DNA from 2 places in the Oceanobacillus sp. FSL W7-1309 genome. Region 2 is predicted to be linked to the other one. Evidence: a T-box and tRNA genes for the amino acid it is inferred to sense, from the RefSeq annotation. Region 2 holds a T-box; the other holds one or more tRNA genes.

Region 1 (3,696 bases), on a different contig from region 2:
TTTAGTACCGAAGTTCCGGATTTCACACTGCCAAGAAAAGCCTCTAGTTAGATCATAGGTGCCCGTACCGCAAACCGACACAGGTAGGCGAGGAGAGAATCCTAAGGTGAGCGGGAGAACTCTCGTTAAGGAACTCGGCAAAATGACCCCGTAACTTCGGGAGAAGGGGTGCTTCATTTACATGGAGCCGCAGTGAATAGGCCCAAGCGACTGTTTAGCAAAAACACAGGTCTCTGCGAAGCCGAAAGGCGAAGTATAGGGGCTGACACCTGCCCGGTGCTGGAAGGTTAAGGGGAAATGTTAGCCGCAAGGCGAAGCTTTGAACCGAAGCCCCAGTAAACGGCGGCCGTAACTATAACGGTCCTAAGGTAGCGAAATTCCTTGTCGGGTAAGTTCCGACCCGCACGAAAGGTGCAACGACTTGGGCACTGTCTCAACGAGAGACCCGGTGAAATTATACTATGCGTGAAGATGCGCATTACCCGCGACAGGACGGAAAGACCCCGTGGAGCTTTACTGTAGCCTGATATTGAATGTCTGTGCAGCTTGTACAGGATAGGTGGGAGCCTTGGAAACCGGAGCGCTAGCTTCGGTGGAGGCATCCGTGGGATACCACCCTGGCTGTATGGACATTCTAACCCAGGACCGTGATCCGGTTCGGAGACAGTGTCAGGCGGGCAGTTTGACTGGGGCGGTCGCCTCCCAAAAGGTAACGGAGGCGCCCAAAGGTTCCCTCAGAATGGTTGGAAATCATTCGTAGAGTGTAAAGGCACAAGGGAGCTTGACTGCGAGACCTACAAGTCGAGCAGGGACGAAAGTCGGGCTTAGTGATCCGGTGGTTCCGCATGGAAGGGCCATCGCTCAACGGATAAAAGCTACCCCGGGGATAACAGGCTTATCTCCCCCAAGAGTTCACATCGACGGGGAGGTTTGGCACCTCGATGTCGGCTCATCGCATCCTGGGGCTGTAGTCGGTCCCAAGGGTTGGGCTGTTCGCCCATTAAAGCGGTACGCGAGCTGGGTTCAGAACGTCGTGAGACAGTTCGGTCCCTATCCGTCGTGGGCGTTGGAAGTTTGAGAGGAGCTGTCCTTAGTACGAGAGGACCGGGATGGACACACCGCTGGTGTACCAGTTGTTCCGCCAGGAGCATCGCTGGGTAGCTACGTGTGGAAAGGATAAGTGCTGAAAGCATCTAAGCATGAAGCCCCCCTCAAGATGAGACTTCCCATCACTTCGAGTGAGTAAGATCCCTCAGAGACGATGAGGTTGATAGGTTCGGTGTGGAAGCGTGGTGACACGTGGAGCTTACGGATACTAATCGATCGAGGACTTAACTAAATTCTTTATTTGATGTTTTGTTTACTCTTATTTAGTTTTTAAGGTATAAATTCAAAAAAACCTTGCATTTTTATTCGGAAATGCATATAATAAAACTTGTCCTTGTTTTTGAGGATTGTCTGGTAGCAATAGCGAAGAGGCCACACCTGTTCCCATGCCGAACACAGAAGTTAAGCTCTTCAGCGCCGATGGTAGTTGGGGCTTTGCCCCTGCAAGAGTAGGACGCCGCCAGGCAGATATAAATCGGAGGATTAGCTCAGCTGGGAGAGCACCTGCCTTACAAGCAGGGGGTCGCAGGTTCGAGCCCTGCATCCTCCACCATTTGCCGGCCTAGCTCAATTGGTAGAGCAACTGACTTGTAATCAGTAGGTTGGGGGTTCAAGTCCTCTGGCCGGCACCACTTTTCACAAGTGAATAATAATTATCAATAGTATGTAATATATATTTTTGAGCCATTAGCTCAGTCGGTAGAGCATTTGACTTTTAATCAAAGGGTCGAAGGTTCGAATCCTTCATGGCTCACCATTTGCGGGTGTGGCGGAATTGGCAGACGCGCTAGACTTAGGATCTAGTGTCTTCGGACGTGGGGGTTCAAGTCCCTTCACCCGCACCATTTAATTTAAACATTGCCAAGCGCGGAAGTAGTTCAGTGGTAGAACACCACCTTGCCAAGGTGGGGGTCGCGGGTTCGAATCCCGTCTTCCGCTCCAAACCCTTGCCGGGGTGGCGGAACTGGCAGACGCACAGGACTTAAAATCCTGCGGTAGGTGACTACCGTACCGGTTCGATTCCGGTCCTCGGCACCATATGCGCCCGTAGCTCAATTGGATAGAGCGTTTGACTACGGATCAAGAGGTTAGGGGTTCGACTCCTCTCGGGCGCGCCATAACGGGAAGTAGCTCAGCTTGGTAGAGCACTTGGTTTGGGACCAAGGGGTCGCAGGTTCGAATCCTGTCTTCCCGACCATTTTATTTATACGGGGCCTTAGCTCAGCTGGGAGAGCGCCTGCCTTGCACGCAGGAGGTCAGCGGTTCGATCCCGCTAGGCTCCACCAATTTAAAAGTTTGATTCTTACTACAAAATAGTCTTTTAAAAACTTTTAAAAGATTGTTGACAATATAGTGATGTATATGATATATTAGTAAAGTCGCTTTTAAAAAAAGACAACAAATTTGCTCTTTGAAAACTGAACAAAACAACCAGTATGTCAAGAAAAAGAAAACTCGTTTTTCTTTTTAAAACAAGTAGAAGTCAGCTTCTACAAAAGCTAAGTATTACAAACTTTTATGGAGAGTTTGATCTTGGCTCAGGACGAACGCTGGCGGCGTGCCTAATACATGCAAGTCGAGCGCAGGAAATAAACAGAACCCTTCGGGGTAATGTTTATGGAATGAGCGGCGGACGGGTGAGTAACACGTGGGCAACCTGCCTGTAAGATCGGGATAACTCGCGGAAACGTGAGCTAATACCGGATAACACTTTTCATCTCATGGTGAGAAGATAAAAGACGGTTTCGGCTGTCACTTACAGATGGGCCCGCGGCGCATTAGCTAGTTGGTGAGGTAACGGCTCACCAAGGCGACGATGCGTAGCCGACCTGAGAGGGTGATCGGCCACACTGGGACTGAGACACGGCCCAGACTCCTACGGGAGGCAGCAGTAGGGAATCTTCCGCAATGGACGAAAGTCTGACGGAGCAACGCCGCGTGAGTGATGAAGGTTTTCGGATCGTAAAACTCTGTTGTTAGGGAAGAACAAGTTGGGTAGTAACTGACCCAACCTTGACGGTACCTAACCAGAAAGCCACGGCTAACTACGTGCCAGCAGCCGCGGTAATACGTAGGTGGCAAGCGTTGTCCGGAATTATTGGGCGTAAAGCGCTCGCAGGCGGTCTTTTAAGTCTGATGTGAAAGCCCACGGCTTAACCGTGGAGGGTCATTGGAAACTGGAGGACTTGAGTACAGAAGAGGAGAGTGGAATTCCACGTGTAGCGGTGAAATGCGTAGAGATGTGGAGGAACACCAGTGGCGAAGGCGACTCTCTGGTCTGTAACTGACGCTGAGGAGCGAAAGCGTGGGTAGCGAACAGGATTAGATACCCTGGTAGTCCACGCCGTAAACGATGAGTGCTAGGTGTTAGGGGGTTTCCGCCCCTTAGTGCTGAAGTTAACGCATTAAGCACTCCGCCTGGGGAGTACGGCCGCAAGGCTGAAACTCAAAAGAATTGACGGGGGCCCGCACAAGCGGTGGAGCATGTGGTTTAATTCGAAGCAACGCGAAGAACCTTACCAGGTCTTGACATCCTCTGATACCTCTAGAGATAGAGTTTTCCCTTCGGGGACAGAGTGACAGGTGGTG
Region 2 (3,696 bases):
TCAAGGAGAATACGAAAAAGTAGAGTCTGAGCAAGATGATCGCTCACTGGATTTTGAAGACTTTCAAGCGAAACGTTATGTAGAAAAGGTAATAGATGAGGAAGGATTAGCTGCATTTTCTCATCGGTTTCCGGTAGAAATTTCTGTCCCGCCTTATCGTGTAGCAGACTTGAATGAGGTTACGGTACATGTAGATTCTTTTGATTATGAAATACCAGAACCAAGTCACTTAAAGTTGTACGCAACCATTGAAATACACGGGATTAATAGTGAAGTAGAGCACCAGCGTCAAGAAACGAAGGAAGTTAAGGATACAGAAGAAAAAGAAGTAGATACAGTGGTGGAGGGTAATTCTGTCTCTGAATTAGACTCATTCGAATTTGAATTAAGAAAACCACAAGAAGAGGAACTAGCTCTTACCGATTTATCGGAGACAGAGCTTGATGCAGGACCATTAGATGAACAAAAAACTGTTGAAAAAGAAGAAATACAAACAAGAGAAGAGAAGGATTTCGTTCAAGTAGAAGAAACAGAGGAAGCAGCAGAAACAGTGGAGAATACCGGGGAGATTAGGTCAGAAGAAGCGGAACAAGAAGATCATGATCCAGACCGATGGAAAAAGAAATCACAAACATTAGCAGAATTTTTCAAACAATTGTCAGATGAAGAGGCGGAGACAACGGATTTAGAAGCAGAAGAGACAGAAGAGTTGGTCACTGAAGAGGATATTGTTGCAGCTGAAGTTAATGAAACAGATAATTATGAAGAGCGTGTACCAGAAGATGCAAGTTTATTATCGGATATTTTTAGAGAAGCAAAAGAAGAGCAGTTTACGAAAATGAGACTTTGTATTGTACAAAATCAAGACACAATAGAAACAATTGCTGAACGATTTTCCGTAAGCCCACTCCAATTGATAAAACAAAACCAGCTTGAGGATGACTTTGAGGTCCATGAGGGACAGTTGTTGTATATACCTGTCAATTAATAATCGAAAATGCCCCCTGACACTTACGAAACAAGGGGGTATCTCCTTTAGTAGGTGGTGATAAATGATGGAAGTAGTGAAAGACATACTGCAGGCTTATCGAATCTTTCCAACTGAAATCGAAAAGGTTACCGATCGTCTCTATCACATTAAAGACAGTCGTCGTGACTATGCCTTAAAGAAAAGTACATTGAAGCAAGAGGATATTGCTGCATGGGAACATGTTTATTATGTAGCAAATGAGAAAAATCTGTCAGAAATTGTGCCCGTTTATCTAACAAAAGATGGCAAGCTATATGAAGATGTAGATGGTTTCGTTTACTACCTTAGCCCTTGGCTGCTTTTTGCGCCTCGTTCAAGCAGTGAAACATCGATTGAGCGAACGATGGGACTATTAGCACATATCCATGACAGAACACAGCAAAGTCAACGGATTTCAAAATCCAGCTTAAATAAAAACTTTCATACATACCAAACGTTCTGTGAGCAGCTTCCAAATGAATTATATTCCTATGTGCTTCGCTTTGAACAACAAGCCTACATGTCTCCGTTTGAATTGCAGGTTTGCACGCATTATCGAGATATAGAAACTGCATTAAACCGGATAAATGGAGAGGTAAGTGAATTTCTTGATCAGTCAGAAGAAGAAATAACATGGAATCTTTCCCTTTGCCATGGAAATCTCGCGCTTGATCATGTTTTGAACAACCATATTATTAATTGGGAGCAAGCGCGTTATGATCATGTCGCAGTGGATTTAACAAACTACTTCCATCAGTTAACCGGTGAATACGATCAACCAAATGAGTTAATAATGGAAGGTTTCAAAGTATATAAACGAAAGTATGATCTTGAAATGTTTGATATGAAATTACTATCCATTTATTTACTTAATCCAGCTGATTATATGACGATCATCCGAGATTATGTGAAAAGTACAAAAGAAAAACCACTGACTTATCAAGTCAGTGCATTACAGAAACAATATCGCAAGCTTATTTTTGCATTAAAATGGACAGATTTTATAAAAGAAGAATATGAAACAATAAATTTTGATGATCTGTCAAATTAAATCCATTCCAAATAAAAAGCGATTAATAGTCCAATTAATACACCTAATAAAAGCACATCAAAAGTCGTTGGGATTAACAACGTGCGGATTAACTGGAATATCGTGATCGGTAAAAGAATTCTCTCGAAGACAAAAAGGCATTGTCTTGCCCATGGTGGAAGTTTGTAACGATAAAATCTTGCCACAGGTAGCACCTCTTTCCTTTCTAAGCACATTTACGCTCTTTTTCTATACTATGTATGAATACACCAAATTGGTGCGGATAACAATAATAATAGTTGACGATACTCTAAGTAAGCTATAAAATAATATATATAATTATGTGAAATTATAACGTAAACGCGATGATAGGGAAGAGTACAAAATAAACGCCTTTAGAGAGGGAAATCATGAGCTGAAAATTTCCTAGGTAGATTGTTTTGGAAGGTCGCCCTTGATGCAGTTTCTTTGAAATTAAAATTTAAAGTAGAAGAAGCCGGTATTGACCGTTATCAATCAATGAAGTGTACAAACAATTTTGGTTTGTAAACAAAGGTGGTACCACGGAATCTAACCCTTTTCGTCCTTTATTTTTAAGGATGAAAAGGGTTTTTTGATTTTTAGTGACTGTTAAAAATAGGAGGTAAAGCAATGAGCACAAATGAACAAACGTCCCTTCCGTCGAAATACAATCCGGAGGAAGTGGAAAAAGGTCGTTATCAATTTTGGTTAGAAGGGAAATATTTTGAAGCTACTGGTGATCCAGATAAGGAGCCATTCTCGATTGTTATTCCGCCACCAAACGTTACAGGTAAGCTGCATTTAGGTCATGCATGGGATACAACAATGCAGGATACTATTTCTCGCATGAAGCGTATGCAGGGCTATGATGTATTATGGTTACCCGGTATGGACCATGCTGGAATCGCAACACAGGCGAAGGTAGAAGCGAAATTAAAGGAGCAAGGAACAAATCGTTATGAATTAGGACGTGAGAAATTCCTGGAAAAATCTTGGGAGTGGAAAGAAGAATATGCAGACTTTATCCGTTCTCAATGGGAAAAGCTAGGTCTAGGACTGGACTATTCACGTGAGCGTTTTACGCTGGATGAAGGTTTGTCTGATGCGGTAAAGGAAGTATTCATTAAACTATATGAAAAGGGTCTTATTTATCGTGGAGAATACATTATTAACTGGGATCCGCAAACAAAAACTGCCCTATCCGATATTGAAGTAATTTATGAAGAGGTCCAAGGTAAGTTTTATCATATGCGTTATCCAATTAAAGATAGTGATGAAACAATTGAAATTGCGACAACACGTCCAGAAACAATGCTTGGTGACACCGCAGTTGCTGTACATCCGAAAGATGAGCGTTATAAGCATTTAATCGGCAAAAAAGTAGTGTTGCCAATAGTTGGTCGTGAAATTGAAATTGTTGCAGACGATTATGTAGATATGGAATTTGGCTCAGGAGCGGTTAAAATTACACCGGCCCATGACCCGAATGACTTTGAAATTGGTAACCGTCATAATCTAGAACGCGTTCTCGTTATGCATGAAGATGGCTCCATGAATGAGAACGCCGGTAAATATCAAGGGTTGGATCGTTTTGAATGCCGTAAGCAAATAGTGAAAGATTTGCAGGAACAGGGCG

Evidence for each region. A T-box is a leader RNA that pairs with one kind of tRNA and senses whether it is charged. The one in region 2 lies ahead of NST46_RS17530 (valine--tRNA ligase), so its partner is inferred to be a tRNA-Val.
Region 1: it has a tRNA-Val gene. The T-box ahead of NST46_RS17530 (valine--tRNA ligase) is inferred to sense a tRNA for this amino acid. The anticodon was not compared.

What each region holds. Positions count from the first base shown of each region.
Region 1 is NZ_JBBOBX010000001.1:1,569,347-1,573,042, forward strand. It holds rRNA gene NST46_RS07210 (23S ribosomal RNA) at 1-1,339, shown strand, start outside; rRNA gene rrf (5S ribosomal RNA) at 1,458-1,573, shown strand; tRNA gene NST46_RS07220 (tRNA-Val) at 1,585-1,660, shown strand; tRNA gene NST46_RS07225 (tRNA-Thr) at 1,664-1,739, shown strand; tRNA gene NST46_RS07230 (tRNA-Lys) at 1,789-1,864, shown strand; tRNA gene NST46_RS07235 (tRNA-Leu) at 1,868-1,952, shown strand; tRNA gene NST46_RS07240 (tRNA-Gly) at 1,975-2,049, shown strand; tRNA gene NST46_RS07245 (tRNA-Leu) at 2,057-2,145, shown strand; tRNA gene NST46_RS07250 (tRNA-Arg) at 2,149-2,225, shown strand; tRNA gene NST46_RS07255 (tRNA-Pro) at 2,229-2,305, shown strand; tRNA gene NST46_RS07260 (tRNA-Ala) at 2,318-2,393, shown strand; rRNA gene NST46_RS07265 (16S ribosomal RNA) at 2,623-3,696, shown strand, end outside.
Region 2 is NZ_JBBOBX010000002.1:966,573-970,268, reverse strand. It holds gene spoVID (stage VI sporulation protein D) at 1-988, shown strand, start outside; gene NST46_RS17540 (phosphotransferase) at 1,053-2,060, shown strand; gene NST46_RS17535 (hypothetical protein) at 2,057-2,275, opposite strand; T-box leader at 2,396-2,630, shown strand; gene NST46_RS17530 (valine--tRNA ligase) at 2,691-3,696, shown strand, end outside.